4 regions of the Pseudomonas sp. BS3782 TE3695 genome follow, and region 3 is predicted to be linked to each of the others. Evidence: predicted binding sites of a transcription regulator. Region 3 holds the regulator's gene; each other region holds the start of a gene.

Region 1 (3,992 bases), 2.4 Mb from region 3:
CCATCCACGGTTCAGCCGAAGTGAGGGCCTGCCTTTGCGAGTAAGCCGCACGGCAGACGCTCTCTTCGCCTGGAGTTATAGGCAGACTAAAAGCGAGGCAAGCATGGACAAAGAGCACAAGGCCAGTATTGACGGGGATCAATGGGCGCGGTGTGTGCGGGATCATGGATGGTTGTGGAATGCCGCCACCACGCCGGCCTCGGCAACGCTGATTCTCGCTCACGGCGCCGGGGCGCCGATGGACAGCGGCTGGATGAGCGACATGGCTGAGCGCCTTGCCGCGCATGGGGTCAACGTGTTGCGCTTCGAGTTTCCCTACATGGCACAGCGGCGTATCGATGGCGGTAAACGTCCCCCGAACCCGGCGCCAAAATTGCAGGAATGCTGGCGTGAGGTGTATGCCGTGGTGCGACGCCATGTCGCTGGGCGCCTGGCCATGGGCGGCAAGTCCATGGGCGGGCGGATGGCGAGTTTGTTGGCCGATGAGCTGGGCGCGGATGCCTTGGTATGTTTGGGGTATCCGTTTTATGCGGTGGGCAAACCGGAGAAGCCGCGGGTCGAGCATCTGGCGGGATTGAAGACGCGCACGTTGATTGTTCAGGGTGAGCGGGATGCGCTGGGCAATCGGGCGGCCGTCGAGGCTTACACGTTGGCGCCGAGTATCGAGGTGTTCTGGCTGGAGGCGGCGGATCATGATTTGAAGCCGTTGAAGGCTTCGGGGTTTAGTCACGAGCAGCACTTGGACGCGACAGCGAAGAAGGTCGCCGGATTTCTGTGAGAAGCAAGATCAAAAGATCGCAGCCTTCGGCAGCTCCTACAGGATGTACACCATTCAAATGTAGGAGCTGGCGAGAAGCAAGATCAAAAGATCGCAGCCTTCGGCAGCTCCTACAGGATGTACACCATTTAAATGTAGGAGCTGGCGCAGCCTGCGATCTTTTGACTTTGTTGTTAGCGGTTAAACCGCTCCACCAACGAATACTGGGTATTCGCGGTCTTGGTCAGTTCTTCACTCAACAGCGCCGAGTGCTGTGCCTGTTCCGAGGTCTGGTCAGCCAGCTGCGAGATATTGCTGATGTTACGGCTGATTTCTTCGGCCACTGCACTCTGTTCTTCGGTGGCGGCAGCGATTTGCGTGGTCATGTCGGTGATGTTGGCCACCGCTTCGCTGATGCCCACCAGCGCCTGATCCGCTTCCAGTACCCGCGCCACACCTTCTTCGGCCTGACGATGCCCGGCTTCCATGGTTTGCACCGCAGTGCTGGCGGTTTGCTGCAGCTTGGCGATCAGGGCGTGGATCTGCCCGGTGGATTCACTGGTGCGTTGCGCCAGTTGACGCACTTCGTCGGCCACCACCGCAAAACCACGGCCCATCTCGCCGGCACGCGCGGCTTCAATCGCGGCGTTCAAGGCCAGCAGGTTGGTCTGGTCGGCGATGCCTTTGATCACATCGACCACGCCGCCGATTTCGTCGCTGTCCTTGGCCAGTTGCGTGACCGTCAGGCCGGTTTCACCGACCACCACCGACAAGCGCTGAATGGCTTCACGGGTTTCCCCGGCGATGTCGCGACCACGACCGGTCAGGCGATTGGCTTCCTGAGTGGCGTCGGCGGTGCGCTGCACGTGGCTGGCGACTTCCTGAGTGGTGGCCGCCATCTGATTCACAGCGGTGGCCACTTGCTCGGTTTCCACGCGTTGACGTTCCAGGCCGGTGGAGCTGTTGTGCGCCAGGGTGTCGGACTGTTTCGCTTGCTCGGTCAGGTGTTCGGCGGTGTCCTGCAGGCGGGTCAGGCAGGTTTTCAGGCGTGCTTCCTGGCTGAGGATCGACATCTCCAAACGTGCCTGGGCGCCACGGCTGTCGGTATACATCTGCGCGATCAGCGGGTCGGACGTGGTCTGCTCGGCCAGGCGCAGCAAACGCTTGATACCGCGCTGTTGCCAGCTCAAGCCCATCAAGCCCAACGGCACCGAAAGGCCGGCGGCGAGGGCGAAGCCCCATTGGGACGTCAGGGTAGCGCCGATCATGAAGCTCAACTGGCTGACCAGAATGAACGGGAGCCAGTCTTGAAGCACCGGCAGCCATTTATCGGTTTGAGGAACGGCTGACTTGCCCTGGTTGATGCGTTGATAGAGCGCTTCGGCGCGGCGGATCTGCTCGGCGGTGGGTTTGACCCGCACCGATTCGTAACCGATCACCTGATTGCCCTCGAATACCGGTGTGACATAGGCGTTAACCCAGTAGTGGTCACCGGTCTTGCAGCGATTCTTGACAATGCCCATCCATGGCAAGCCTTGCTTCAGTGTGCCCCACATATGCGCGAACACCGCAGCCGGGACGTCAGGGTGACGGACCAGGTTATGCGGCGCACGGATCAGTTCCTCACGAGAAAACCCGCTGATGTCGACGAAAGCGTCGTTGCAGTAGGTGATCACGCCCTTGGCATCGGTAGTGGAAATCAATCGTTGCTGAGCCGGGAAGGTCCGTTCGCGTTGGGTAATGGGCTGGTTGTTACGCATGGCTTTTTCAATCCGCAAGGCTTTCAGGTGTTATCGGCTGCGTCGCGGATTTATTGAATGTTTTTTCAGGCCCCTGCGCGTGTCTCATATTCCCGGTCTTCTTGAAAGGTTTGACCTGCTCCGGGGGACGCTTTTCAGGTTCCCCTTAATGGACTCGGCGCGTATGATTCGCCGCTATTTTGTGTAGGACGTTATCTACGGTCAGGGTTTTGTAGGCTGCATAACACTCAAAGTGTCGCCGGGTTTCCAGCATTAATGGGATTTGATTGTTGTCCAGCTTCTGAAAAGGGCTGGGGATGAAAAGGGTTAGTAGCAATGCGTAAGAAAGTTGCAATCATAGGGACGTCGTTCCGTTTTCCAGGCTCCACTTCTGCAACTTTTTGGCCGCACCTGCTGGACAGGAAGAGTTTTATCACCGAAGTGGATTTTTCTCGATGGTCCAGGGACGAGTTCCTGCATCCGGACAAGGCTAATCCTGCAACGTCCTATACCTTTGCCTCCGGCTCCCTGGGCGATATTTCCACGTTCGATGCCGGCTTCTTCAATATTTCTCCTCGTGAAGCGGCGGTCATGGATCCTCAGCAGCGGCTGTTGCTGGAGCTTGGCTGGGAAGTGTTCGAGAACGCCGGGGTCAAACCGTCGAGCCTGCGTGGCAGCAATTGCGGTGTTTACCTTGGAATTGCCAGTGTCGACTACGGTTATCGCCTGACGCATGATTTGTCGACGGTTGATGCGGCAACCGCTACCGGCAATACCTTCAGTATCGCGGCCAACCGCTTATCTTTTTTTTATGACCTGCAAGGTCCGAGCATGGCCATCGACACGGCGTGCTCTTCTTCCCTGATTGCCTTTCACCAGGCTTGCCAGGCCATTCAGAACGGCGATATCGACCAGGCGATTACTGGTGGTGTCAGTCTGCATCTTCATCCTTTTGGCTTCCTGATCTTTTCCAAGGCCTCAATGTTATCGCGCACGGGGCAATGCCATGTATTCGATGAGTCTGCTGATGGTTATGTCCGCTCTGAAGGCGCGGGACTGTTCTACCTGAAGGATTACGACAAGGCGATCGAGGACGGTAACCAGATTCTCGCAGTCGTTGCCGGCAGTGCGGCCAATACCGATGGGCGCAAGTCCAGTCTGACCATCCCCAGTGCGGATGCGCAGATTGCCCTAATGAAGCAGGCCTACAGCAGTGCTGGCATCAGTGCGACAGACATTGATTACCTTGAAGCTCATGGTACGGGCACGCCAGTCGGCGATCCTATCGAGAGTCGGGCTATCGGTGAGGCTTTGGGGCAGCAGCGCCCGGCGGATAAGCCACTGCTGATCGGTTCGATCAAAAGCAATATCGGGCATCTTGAGGCTGCCTCGGGTGTCGCCGGCTTGATGAAGGCGTTGTACTGCGTGATCGAACGCAAGGTGCCGGCCACCATCGGCATCAAGAAGCTCAACCCGAACATTCCTTTCGCTGACCT
Region 2 (3,992 bases), 5.1 Mb from region 3:
AATTGGCGTGTGTGCGATCGGCCATCAGGATCATCACTCGCCGCATGCCACACGCCACCAGGGCTTCTCGGGCCGATGTGGTCAAGTGCATGGCATTGGTAAACCGGCTCGGCTCCAGCAGCAACTCGGCACATTGTTTACGCCACTTCGCCAAGTCTTCGGCGGTGGGTGCCGGAGCCGGTAGCAAACCAGCGTGAACGCGGTTCATGCCCTGCGGCCAGATCAGCGATTCGGCCGGGTGCCAGAGGTCCGGCATGGCATGTTGCCGGGCGCTGTTGGCGGCCTGTTGGTGCAACTGTTGCTGCACTTCATCCATCGGCATTTGCAGATAAAGGCTGGTCAGGTACTGCCAGCGTTCACAGTGAGGACTGTCCCAGGCCTGTTGTGCCGACAACGCCAGACCATTGGCCAACAGCACGGTGTTGGCGGGCTGATTAAGCCAGCGCCGCAATGTAGGGTCGTCATCGAGACGATTCTGTTGGCGTAGCGGGTGATCATCGTCCCGTGCAATGCGCAGGACTTTCACCAGTTCGCGTTGTTCATTGAGCAGCAGCCGATAACCCTGCTGAACCCAGATCGGCAAACGCCAGACATCCACCAGCGCCAGACAGATTTCCAGCAGACGCACGCCGAACAATTGCTTCTCGACGTTGCGCGCCGACTCGCCTTTATGAATGACCCGCAGTTCCCACTCTTCAAGCAATTGCGGATGGGTCAACGCCATGGGCCACAGTGGCGAAAGAAACAGCAGGCTGCCCCAGTGGATGTCCTGCCACAACCGCGCCAGGCGACTGGCAAAAAAACCATTGGCCTGTTGAGTGGCGTGCTGGCTGATCAACTGAAGCTGGCGCAGGGCAACAGGGATCTGCGATTGGGGTTCGGCGGGCAAGCGCTCGAGCAATTCTTCGGTGCGTTTCAAACCGAGCCGATTGATTGCCACTTCAAGATTTTCAGCAGGCGTGGCCATGCTGCCATGAGTGTGGCGATTGGCTTCGCGAATCACACTCAAGGCCAGGGCCGGGCTGTCCTGCATCATTTCGGCAATGTCGCGCAGCGAGCTGCGGCTATCGCGGATGGCTTTGCAGACGCGGTCGTGACTGGCTTGCGGAACCGGCAGGCGCACACCATCGAGCAGCTTGACCCAGCCTTCGAGCGTGGTCGGTTTTGGCGTTGGAACGTTCGTTTCGTTAGCCATGTCTGGACGCTGCTTTACCTATCCCTGCGTGGGCCAAATTGGCTTTTCGCCTTAACTGGCTATAGTCTGGCGCAGTTTTGCCGATAAGGAGAAGAAGAGATTTTTTAACTTCCGAATATGACCTTGAACCCGACTCAGTAAGTGCTCTCCTACCTATGGCTAAAATTATCGGCATCATCGTCGTATTCGCGAGCGTGCTCGGCGGATACGTGCTTTCCCACGGCAAGATTGCCGCCCTCATACAGCCTTTCGAGGTGATGATTATCGGTGGCGCGGCCCTTGGTGCATTCCTGCAAGCCAACCCCGGTCATATGACGATGCATGTGCTCAAGAAATCCTTGGGCATGTTCAGTTCGCGTTTCAACCACACCTTCTACCTGGAAGTGTTGGGGCTGATTTACGAGATCCTCAACAAGAGCCGTCGCGAAGGCATGATGGCAATCGAAGGCGACATCGAAGATGCCGCCGCGAGCCCGATCTTCGCCAAATACCCGTCAGTCTTGAAAGATGACCGCATGACGGCGTACATCTGCGATTACCTGCGCATCATGTCTTCCGGCAACATGGCTCCCCATGAGCTTGAAGGCTTGTTCGACATGGAACTGACCAGCCTCAAGGAAGACCTGGACCACCCCTCTCACGCAGTCAACGGCATCGCCGATGCCATGCCGGGTTTCGGTATCGTTGCGGCGGTATTGGGTATCGTGGTGACCATGGCTTCGCTGGGTGAAAGCGACCAGAAAATGATTGGCTTGCACGTAGGTGCGGCGCTGGTAGGTACCTTCTTCGGTATTCTCGCGGCCTATGGTTTCTTTGGCCCGCTGGCCCATGCGCTGGGCCACGATGCCAAGGAAGAACTGAACGTCTACGAAGCCATCAAGGCCTCGCTGGTGGCTTCGGCTTCCGGCATGCCGCCATCGCTGGCAGTGGAATTCGGTCGCAAGGTTCTGTACCCGGCGCACCGTCCTAGCTTCGCTGAGCTGGAACAAGCGGTTCGCGGTCGCTAAGTCATGGAAAATAACCAGCCGATCATCATCAAGCGCGTCAAAAAGTACGCGGGCGGGCATCACGGGGGCTCCTGGAAAATCGCCTTCGCGGACTTCGCGACGGCAATGATGGCGTTCTTCCTGGTGTTGTGGCTGTTGTCCACGGCAACGCCGGAACAGAAAATCGCCATTGCCGGTTACTTCAAGGACCCGGTCGGTTTCAGCGAAAGCGGCACACCGTACATCATCGATCTGGGCGGCTCGCCGACCCTGGCACCGGAGAACACGCTCAATCCCGAGGTGAAATCCCAGCCTCAGCCGGACAAGGTGACTATCGATTCCGAACAGGTCGAAGGCATGGCCGAGCAGGTTGAGAAAGAGCGCCTGGAGTTGCTGCTGCAAGAGTTGCAGAACAAGGTCGAAGAAAACCCGCAACTGCAGAAGTTCAAGGATCAGATCCTCTTCGAGATCACCCAGGACGGTTTGCGTATCCAGATCGTGGACGCCGAAAACCGCCCGATGTTCGACTCCGGCAGTGCGCGTCTGAAGCCGTATTTCGAAGACATTCTGCTGGCCATGGCCGACACCATCAAAGCGGTGCCGAACAAGATCAGCATCAGCGGCCACACCGATGCCAAGCCGTACTCGGGCACCGGTGACTTCGGCAACTGGGAACTCTCGGCCAACCGTGCGAACGCGGCTCGCCGTGCATTGATCGCCGGCAGCTATCCGGACGCTCAAGTAGCGCGAGTCGTGGGCTACGCCTCGTCGGCGCTATTCGACCGGGAAAACCCGTTCAACCCGGTCAACCGCCGCATCGATATCGTTGTGCTGACCAAAAAAGCCCAGCGTGCCATCGAAGGTTCACAAGGTGCCGAGCCTGCGCCAGTGCCGACGCAAGAGCAGGGCGGCCCGGGCGAAGTGCCCACGCCGCCAGCCGACCCGAATGCCTTGCCGGCGGATAAGGAACCGCTGCCGGCTCATGAGCTTCGCGAGCGGTTGAATCTGTTTGATGATCCGGTGCCGAAACCGGGTGAGCCAGCCAAGCAGTGACCACAAAAAGCCGACAGAGATGTCGGCTTTTTTGTCTCTGCTGTCTCGTCCTGAATAAGGTTTACATCTTCTGGCTTCTTATCAGGAAGTCGTTATGAACCATCAATCCCGGCCACAACTGCAATGGCGAAACCGCTGGAGTGGATGTCGCTAATCATTTTCGTGGCGTCACGAAAATGATCGAGATCGGCAAAGGCGATCAGCGATTGTCGATCTGGAACGCTGAGCTTGCGTCAAACCCTCAAGGTTACAAAAGAGTGGATGGTGACCGCTTGATCAAGACCATTCAAGAAGCTTTCAGCCTCAAATAATTCATTTTTTTCGCACGCTATCACTAGCGCTGATAGCGTGCATAAATCCTGTTATTTGGCGCTAGGCGGTTATTGCTCAACAGCATCATATGCAGTGCGTCAGCAGCTCAGCGCATGCAAGACATCGCAGTCGCCGCTTTTTTGCGCCTGTCAGAAACCACGTCGGATGCGGCTCTTGAGTTGGTCATGAAACAGCTCGGCATTGCTTCTATAGGTGCGGTAAAGGGATTCATTGATCGAACCCAGCGTCATTGAACGTTTGGTCGCCACTTCTTCACGATAGGCATCAATGAAAAACTCCAGATCCTTGTCGGTGCTGAGCTTTGGCCATTTATCGAGATATAGCGGCAGTTCCGCCGGTCCGGTCTTGAAGGAGCAGATCCGCCGGTTGCTGATGGTCGCTTCGCCGATTTCGAACGGTACCCACCAGGAGTGTGCGGTCCTCTC
Region 3 (3,992 bases):
TTGCCTTTGCCATGCAATTCGTCGAGCAGCGATTCGAACTCGTGATCGGAGATCAGATCGTCGCCGGCCGCTTTAGCGGTTGGCGCAGCCGGGGCCGGAGCCGAAGCAATCGCCGACTCCAATGCATCGACCGCAAAGTTGCCTTTGCCGTGCAACTGGTCAAGCAGTGCTTCGAACTCGTCGTCGGTGATGTCGGAGCTGTCGCCTGCCGCTTTAGGGGCCGCCGGTGCGGCGGGCGCCGCGACCACTGCATCGGGGGCGAACTGGCCTTTGCCGTGCAATTGATCGAGCAACGACTCGAACTCGGCATCGGTGATTTCGTCGCTGGCCGAGGCATCGCTGGTCGGCACTGGCGCAGCCGCTGGAGCCTCGGCTTGAGCCTTGACGGCATTCAGCGAGTCCAGCAGTTGTTCGAATTCGTTATCCGTGATGTCGCCCGATTCTTCAGCGGCAGGTTCTTCCACCACCTCGGCGACCGGTGCCGACTCATCGGCGGTTTGCGGCTCGGCCAGACGGGCCAACGCTGCAAGCAATTCTGGAGTGGCAGCCGTGATCGGGCTGCGTTCGCGGACTTCGCTGAACATGCCGTTCACCGCGTCCAGTGCCTCGAGAACCACGTCCATCAGTTCCGAGTCGACGCGTCGTTCACCCTTGCGCAGGATGTCGAACACGTTCTCGGCGATGTGACAGCACTCCACCAGCTCGTTGAGCTGGAGGAAGCCGGCGCCCCCTTTTACAGTGTGAAAACCGCGAAAAATTGCATTGAGCAAATCCGCATCATCCGGTCGGCTTTCAAGCTCGACCAGCTGTTCGGACAGTTGCTCTAGAATCTCGCCGGCCTCAACCAGGAAATCCTGAAGGATCTCTTCATCGGCGCCGAAGCTCATTAAGGGGGGTGCTCCTAAAGGTCTAAAAACCTAAAAAACCTGAAACGCTAAAACTCTAAAATGCTAAAACTCTAGAATCCCAGGCTGGATAACAAATCGTCCACATCGTCCTGACCGGACACAACGTCTTCTCTTTTATCGGCATGAATCTGCGGACCTTCACCCTGAGAGAGATGTTTTTGCGGATCTTTTTCAGCCAGCATCGCTTCACGGTCATGTTCGATACCCGCAAAGCGGTCGACCTGACTGGCCATGAGCACGAGCTTGAGCAGGTTGCTTTCAACTTCGGTGACCAACTGGGTCACGCGCTTGATCACCTGACCGGTGAGGTCCTGGTAATCCTGGGCCAGCAGAATGTCGTTGAGGTTGCTCGATACGACGCGGTTGTCTTCACTGCTGCGGGTCAGGAAACCGTCGACCCGCCGGGCCAGCTCGCGGAACTCTTCGGCCCCGACTTCGCGACGCATGAACCGCCCCCAATCCGTGCTCAGCGCCTGAGCTTCGTCGCTCAGGCTGTTGATCAGCGGCGTGGCGTTTTCCACCAGGTCCATGGTGCGGTTGGCCGCGGCCTCGGTCAGCTTGACCACATAACCCAGGCGCTCGGTGGCATCCGTGATCTGAGACACTTCCTCGGCTTGCGGCATGTGCGGGTCAATCTGGAAATTGACGATCGCGCTATGCAGCTCGCGAGTGAGCTTGCCCACTTCCTGATACAGGCCGCGGTCACGGGTCTGGTTGAGCTCATGGATCAGTTGCACAGCGTCGCCGAACCTGCCTTTTTCAAGGCTCTCGACCAGTTCGACCGCGTGTTTTTTCAGGGTCGATTCAAAATCGCCCTGTGAAGATTCGTTATGCCCCATAGCTCCCCCGTGACGGACTGGCTTTGCACATCAACCGATGCGTTCGAAGATCTTTTCAATCTTGTCTTTCAACGCTTGAGCCGTGAATGGCTTGACCACATAGCCGTTCACGCCCGCCTGAGCGGCTTCGATGATTTGCTCGCGCTTGGCTTCGGCCGTGACCATCAACACCGGCAGGTGTTTGAGTTTTTCATCGGCACGCACGTGGCGCAGCAGATCGATACCGGTCATGCCGGGCATGTTCCAGTCCGTCACCAGAAAGTCGATGCTCCCGCTGTTGAGGACCGGAATCGCGGTAATACCGTCATCCGCCTCGACCGTGTTGGTGAACCCAAGGTCACGCAACAGGTTTTTTATGATCCGCCGCATCGTTGAGAAGTCATCAACGATGAGGATTTTCATATTCTTGTCCAATTCGACCTCCAAGCAGTCTTAAAACGCGCGCAGCACCTGAACGCGCCGTTCAATCAATTCGGCGTAACACTCAACAGTTGCATGGATTACAACGGGCCGTGGCCGATGCAGCAAAATGCCGTACCCACCTCGTTCGCAGTGTCCCCACACTGCCTGTCAGCGCGCTCGCCACTCCCCCAAACGCCCCCGCAAACGGGCCGCGCACTGGCTGTGTAACTGGCTGACCCGCGATTCGCTGACCCCCAGGACCTCACCGATTTCCTTGAGATTCAACTCTTCGTCGTAGTACAGCGCCAACACCAGTCGCTCACGCTCCGGCAAATTGGCAATCGCGTCCGCCAGCGCCGCCTGGAAGCGTTCATCTTCCAGATCGCGCGACGGCTCGAGATGAGCACTGGCGCCATCCTCGTGCAGCCCTTCGTGTTCGCCGTCCTGCAACAGATCGTCGAAACTGAATAACCGGCTACCGAGGGTGTCGTTCAAAATCCCGTAATAATCGTCGAGACTCAATTGGAGTTCGGCCGCAACTTCGTGATCTTTAGCGTCACGGCCGGTTTTAGCTTCAATCGAGCGAATTGCGTCGCTGACCATGCGGGTATTGCGGTGAACCGAACGTGGTGCCCAGTCCCCCTTGCGCACTTCATCGAGCATCGCGCCGCGGATTCGAATGCCCGCGTACGTCTCGAAGCTCGCGCCTTTGCTGGCGTCGTATTTGGTTGATACTTCAAGCAGGCCGATCATCCCGGCCTGGATCAGGTCTTCGACCTGGACACTGGCCGGCAGACGCGCCAGCAAGTGGTAGGCAATGCGTTTGACCAGTGGCGCGTAACGCTCGATCAGCTCGTACTGCGCGTCACGTGCCGACTTCTTGTAGAGGTTGTAGCCACTGGCTGTCATAGGACGGGTCCTGCGGTCTGTTGCACGAGGCGCTCGACGAAAAACTCCAGGTGCCCACGCGGGTTGGCCGGCAGTGGCCAGGTATCGACCTTTTGTGCAATGGCCTTGAACGCCAGGGCGCACTTGGAACGCGGGAAGGCTTCGTAGACAGCACGCTGCTTCTGCACGGCCTTGCGCACGCTTTCGTCGTAAGGCACGGCACCGACGTATTGCAAGGCGACGTCGAGGAAACGATCCGTGACCTTGGTCAACTTGGCGAACAGATTGCGCCCTTCCTGCGGGCTCTGCGCCATGTTGGCCAGGACGCGGAAGCGGTTCATGCCGTAGTCGCGATTCAACAATTTGATCAGCGCGTAGGCGTCGGTAATCGAGGTCGGTTCATCGCACACCACCAGCAGCACTTCCTGGGCTGCGCGAACGAAACTGACTACCGAGTCACCAATACCCGCAGCGGTGTCGATCACCAATACGTCGAGGTTGTCGCCAATGTCGCTGAAAGCCTGGATCAGGCCGGCATGCTGGGCCGGGCTCAAATGAACCATGCTCTGGGTGCCGGACGCCGCCGGGACGATGCGGATGCCGCCGGGCCCTTGCAACAGTACGTCGCGCAGCTCACAGCGGCCTTCGATCACGTCGGCCAAGGTGCGTTTGGGTGTCAGTCCCAGCAGGACGTCGACGTTCGCCAGTCCCAGATCGGCATCCAGCAGCATGACGCGCCGGCCGAGCTCAGCTAGAGCCAGGGACAAGTTCACTGACACGTTAGTCTTCCCGACGCCACCTTTGCCGCCGGTCACCGCGATCACCTGTACGGGATGCATGCTGCCCATGTTATTTCTTTACCTTGTCTTACTTAGACGGAGGCCACATTACTGGCTGCGCGTTCACCAACTGAACAATGCATGGCAGACCATCGATGTAGGTACAAAAACTGTTC
Region 4 (3,992 bases), 3.2 Mb from region 3:
GCTTCGCCAGAAGGCGTTGCTGCCTACCTGACCGAGCACGCTGCTGCGCTGTAAGGCACGTTCGAGGCATAAAAAAACCGGCTGATGAGGCCGGTTTTTTTATGGGCGGGATAAACCCATGCTGTTCACTTTGAAAGAGCAAGCTCCCTCGGCATCAGATGAGTGATGGATCAGTCGTTGTAGTCTTCCCAGCCGCCCATTTGTTTCCAGCGATTGACGATGCCGCAGAACAGCTCGGCAGTCTTCTCGGTGTCGTAGCGAGCCGAATGAGCCTCGCGACCGTCGAAGTCGATATCGGCTGCCTGACAGGCCTTGGCCAATACGGTTTGACCGTAGGCGAGACCGGCGAGGGTCGCGGTATCGAAGCTGGAAAATGGATGAAACGGGTTACGTTTCATGTCCAGGCGTGCGACAGCGGCGTTGAGGAAGCCCAGATCGAAGCTGCTGTTGTGCCCGACCAGAATTGCCCGTTTGCAGCCGTTGGCTTTCAGGGCCTTGCGGATGCCGCGGAAAATGTCAGTCAGGGCCGCTTCTTCACTCACGGCCATGCGCAACGGGTGATCGAGTTTGATCCCGGTGAATTCCAGAGCGGCCGCTTCGATGTTCGCGCCTTCAAATGGCTCGACGCGGAAGAAGTAGGTGTGATCGGGATACACAAAGCCTTTTTCGTCCATGGCAATGGTGGTCGCCGCAATTTCCAGCAAGGCATCGGTGGCCGAATTGAAGCCGCCGGTTTCTACGTCGACGACAACCGGCAGGTAACCGCGGAATCTGGCAGCCATTGGATGACGAGGACCACCTCCGTTGCCTTGACCGTCCTGTTCATCGTCGAAATGGTCTTCACTCACGCGTGTTCCTCCAGCAGGCGCCAGCGCAGTTTTTCACCGGCGCGCAGCGGGATTACAGTCAGCTCACCAAATGGCAGGCTGGTTGGGGCGGTCCACTCATCGCGGACCAGGGTGATGCGATCGGTGTTCACCGGCAGGCCGTAGAAGCGCGGGCCATTAAGGCTGGCGAAGGCTTCGAGTTTATCCAGCGCGTTGCGCTGTTCAAAGGCTTCGGCATACATCTCGATCGCGGCATAAGCGGTGTAGCAACCAGCACAGCCGCAAGCCGCTTCTTTGGCGTGCTGGGCATGGGGCGCCGAGTCGGTGCCCAGGAAGAACTTGTCGCTGCCACTGGTGGCGGCGTCGAGCAGGGCTTCCTGGTGGGTATTGCGTTTGAGGATCGGCAGGCAATAGAAGTGCGGCCGAATCCCGCCCACCAGCATGTGGTTGCGGTTGTACAGCAGGTGATGGGCGGTGATGGTTGCGCCGACGTTGGCCGAAGCCTCGTTGACGAACTGCACGGCATCAGCGGTGGTGATGTGTTCGAACACCACTTTGAGGGTCGGGAAACGCTCGACCACTCGACGCAAGTGCTCATCGATGAAGATCTTTTCGCGATCGAAAACGTCGACATCGCCACGGGTGACTTCACCGTGAACCAACAAGGGCATCCCGACGTCGGCCATGGCCTCGAGTGCAGGGAAAATCTTGTCGATGCTGGTGACGCCCGAGTCCGAGTTGGTGGTCGCGCCGGCCGGGTACAACTTGGCGGCGTGAACGAAACCGCTGGCCTTGGCCTCACGAATTTCTTCGGGCTGGGTGCGGTCGGTCAGGTACAGAACCATCAGCGGTTCGAAACGGCTGCCGGCCGGACGCGCGGCGAGAATCCGCTGGCGATAGCCATTGGCTTCAGCAGCGTTGCGTACCGGCGGTACCAGGTTGGGCATGATGATGGCGCGACCAAAGGTGCGCGCGACATCCGCGACGGTATTGGTCAACACAGCACCATCGCGAAGATGAATATGCCAGTCGTCGGGACGCAGCAGGGTCAGGCGGTCGGACATGAGGGGATTCCAGGCGGGTCAAACTCAGGGGAATGCTACCGGAAAAGACTCTTGCAGGCACTCGCTATCAAGTTTTGCGGCAAGCTTCCGATATCCAACAGGTATGCCGTAAAGATGTGTTTCGGTCTTTTTGTTGCACAAGCCAGTGGAGCCCTCCCGTGCGCCAGCGTTATTTAGCCTTGCTCAGTGTGTTTGCCAGCCTTCCTGCGATGGCGCTCACTTTCCAGACCCGTCTGGAGAGCATCGAGTGGACGGTCGAAGGTGACAAGTTCGAATGCCGCCTGACTCAGCCCATCACCGATTTCGGCTCGGGAGAGTTCGTGCGTCGCGCCGGCGAACAGGCGACATTTCGCTTGAAGGCCTACAACTCGATGATCGGTGGCGGTTCCGCGACCTTGCTGGCGGCCGCTGCGCCATGGCAGCCGGGGCGTGGCGACATCAACCTGGGCTCGGTGCGAATGGGCAGTGGCAACGTGCTGTTCAACAGCTCGCAACTTCAGGCCGGGCGCCTGATCAGCGGGTTGCTGGACGGTCGCAGCCCGGTGGTTCGACACTCCTCGGGCGAGGGGCGGGTATCCGAAGTTCGTCTGCTGCCAGTCAAATTCAGCAAGGCCTACAGTGACTATCAGGGGTGCGTGGCCAAGTTGCTACCGCAGAATTTCGAGCAGGTGAAGCAGTCCCAAATCGGCTTTCCGGGGGAGGGTATCGATCTCGACGCCCAAGCCAAGGCCCATTTACAGGTCATGCTGGAATTCATGAAAGCCGATCCGACGGTCAACCATATTGAGCTCGACGGCCATTCCGACAACAGCGGCAACCGCCTGACCAACCGCGAATTGTCGCGACGCAGGGCGCTGGCCGTGATGGACTTCTTCAAGGCCAATGGTATCCAGGAATCGCAGATCACCCTGCGTTTTCACGGTGAGCGCTATCCTCTGGCGCCGAACAATAACGCCGCCAATCGGGCGAAAAACCGCCGGGTTGCCGTACGCCTTGAACGGGTAGCGCCGATCGAGCAACCGGCGCCTCCAGCGACTGCTTCCGCGGGCAGCGCGAAGACCTCCTGAACCCGCTGAAATCGTCGCTCGCTCGACATAATCTGTCGCTTCGTCGTCATAAGCTGTCGCGCCTCTGTAAATTATTCTGCATGGGCGGTAGACTTGACGGCTTTCCGTAGAACCCCGTGGAGTGATGGCATGGCGGACGTAAACAAGGTCGTTCTGGCGTATTCCGGCGGCCTGGACACTTCGGTGATCCTCAAGTGGCTGCAGGATACTTATAATTGTGAAGTAGTGACCTTCACCGCTGACCTGGGTCAGGGCGAAGAGGTCGAACCGGCCCGCGCCAAGGCACAGGCCATGGGCGTAAAAGAAATCTACATCGACGATCTGCGCGAAGAATTCGTGCGAGATTTCGTGTTCCCGATGTTCCGCGCCAATACCGTTTACGAAGGCGAGTACCTGCTGGGTACTTCCATCGCTCGTCCGTTGATCGCCAAGCGCTTGATCGAAATCGCCAACGAAACCGGCGCTGACGCCATTTCCCACGGCGCGACCGGCAAGGGCAACGACCAGGTTCGTTTCGAACTGGGCGCCTACGCTTTGAAGCCAGGTGTGAAAGTGATCGCTCCGTGGCGCGAATGGGACCTGCTCTCCCGTGAAAAGCTGATGGATTATGCTGAAAAGCACAACATCCCTATCGAGCGTCACGGCAAGAAGAAATCCCCGTACTCGATGGACGCCAACCTGCTGCACATCTCCTATGAAGGCGGCGTGCTGGAAGACACCTGGACCGAGCATGAAGAAGACATGTGGAAATGGACCGTCTCCCCGGAGAACGCTCCTGACAAACCGCAGTACCTGGAACTGACTTATCGTAACGGCGACATCGTCGCACTGGACGGCGTCGAAATGACTCCGGCCACCGTGCTGACGACTTTGAACCGTATCGGTGGCGAACACGGTATCGGCCGTCTGGACATCGTCGAAAACCGCTACGTCGGCATGAAGTCTCGCGGCTGCTACGAAACCCCGGGCGGCACCATCATGCTACGCGCACACCGCGCGATCGAATCGATCACCCTGGACCGCGAAGTGGCTCA

The links. The regulator FliA, encoded in region 3, starts transcription of late flagellar genes. The targets are predictions, from matches to a motif close to CTAAAGTTTNNNNNNNNNNNGCCGNTAA.
Region 1: a site for FliA is predicted at 2,548-2,575, ahead of ABH909_RS13225 (methyl-accepting chemotaxis protein). Genes of this name have one in related genera too.
Region 2: a site for FliA is predicted at 1,255-1,282, ahead of motA (flagellar motor stator protein MotA). Genes of this name have one in related genera too.
Region 4: a site for FliA is predicted at 1,958-1,985, ahead of ABH909_RS09610 (flagellar protein MotY). Genes of this name have one in related genera too.

Annotation. Positions count from the first base shown of each region.
Region 1 covers NZ_JBNDKB010000001.1:2,870,973-2,874,964, forward strand. The annotation lists gene ABH909_RS13220 (alpha/beta family hydrolase) at 104-778, shown strand; gene ABH909_RS13225 (methyl-accepting chemotaxis protein) at 952-2,517, opposite strand; gene ABH909_RS13230 (SDR family NAD(P)-dependent oxidoreductase) at 2,833-3,992, shown strand, end outside.
Region 2 covers NZ_JBNDKB010000001.1:198,913-202,904, reverse strand. The annotation lists gene ABH909_RS00940 (HDOD domain-containing protein) at 1-1,195, opposite strand, end outside; gene motA (flagellar motor stator protein MotA) at 1,351-2,202, shown strand; gene motB (flagellar motor protein MotB) at 2,206-3,234, shown strand; gene ABH909_RS00925 (hypothetical protein) at 3,411-3,545, shown strand; gene ABH909_RS00920 (toll/interleukin-1 receptor domain-containing protein) at 3,696-3,992, opposite strand, start outside.
Region 3 covers NZ_JBNDKB010000001.1:5,308,685-5,312,676, forward strand. The annotation lists gene ABH909_RS23925 (chemotaxis protein CheA) at 1-887, opposite strand, end outside; gene ABH909_RS23930 (protein phosphatase CheZ) at 959-1,747, opposite strand; gene ABH909_RS23935 (chemotaxis response regulator CheY) at 1,778-2,149, opposite strand; gene fliA (RNA polymerase sigma factor FliA) at 2,318-3,058, opposite strand; gene fleN (flagellar synthesis regulator FleN) at 3,055-3,885, opposite strand.
Region 4 covers NZ_JBNDKB010000001.1:2,116,931-2,120,922, forward strand. The annotation lists gene ABH909_RS09595 (peroxiredoxin) at 1-54, shown strand, start outside; gene rnt (ribonuclease T) at 171-848, opposite strand; gene pyrC (dihydroorotase) at 845-1,891, opposite strand; gene ABH909_RS09610 (flagellar protein MotY) at 2,050-2,958, shown strand; gene ABH909_RS09615 (argininosuccinate synthase) at 3,088-3,992, shown strand, end outside.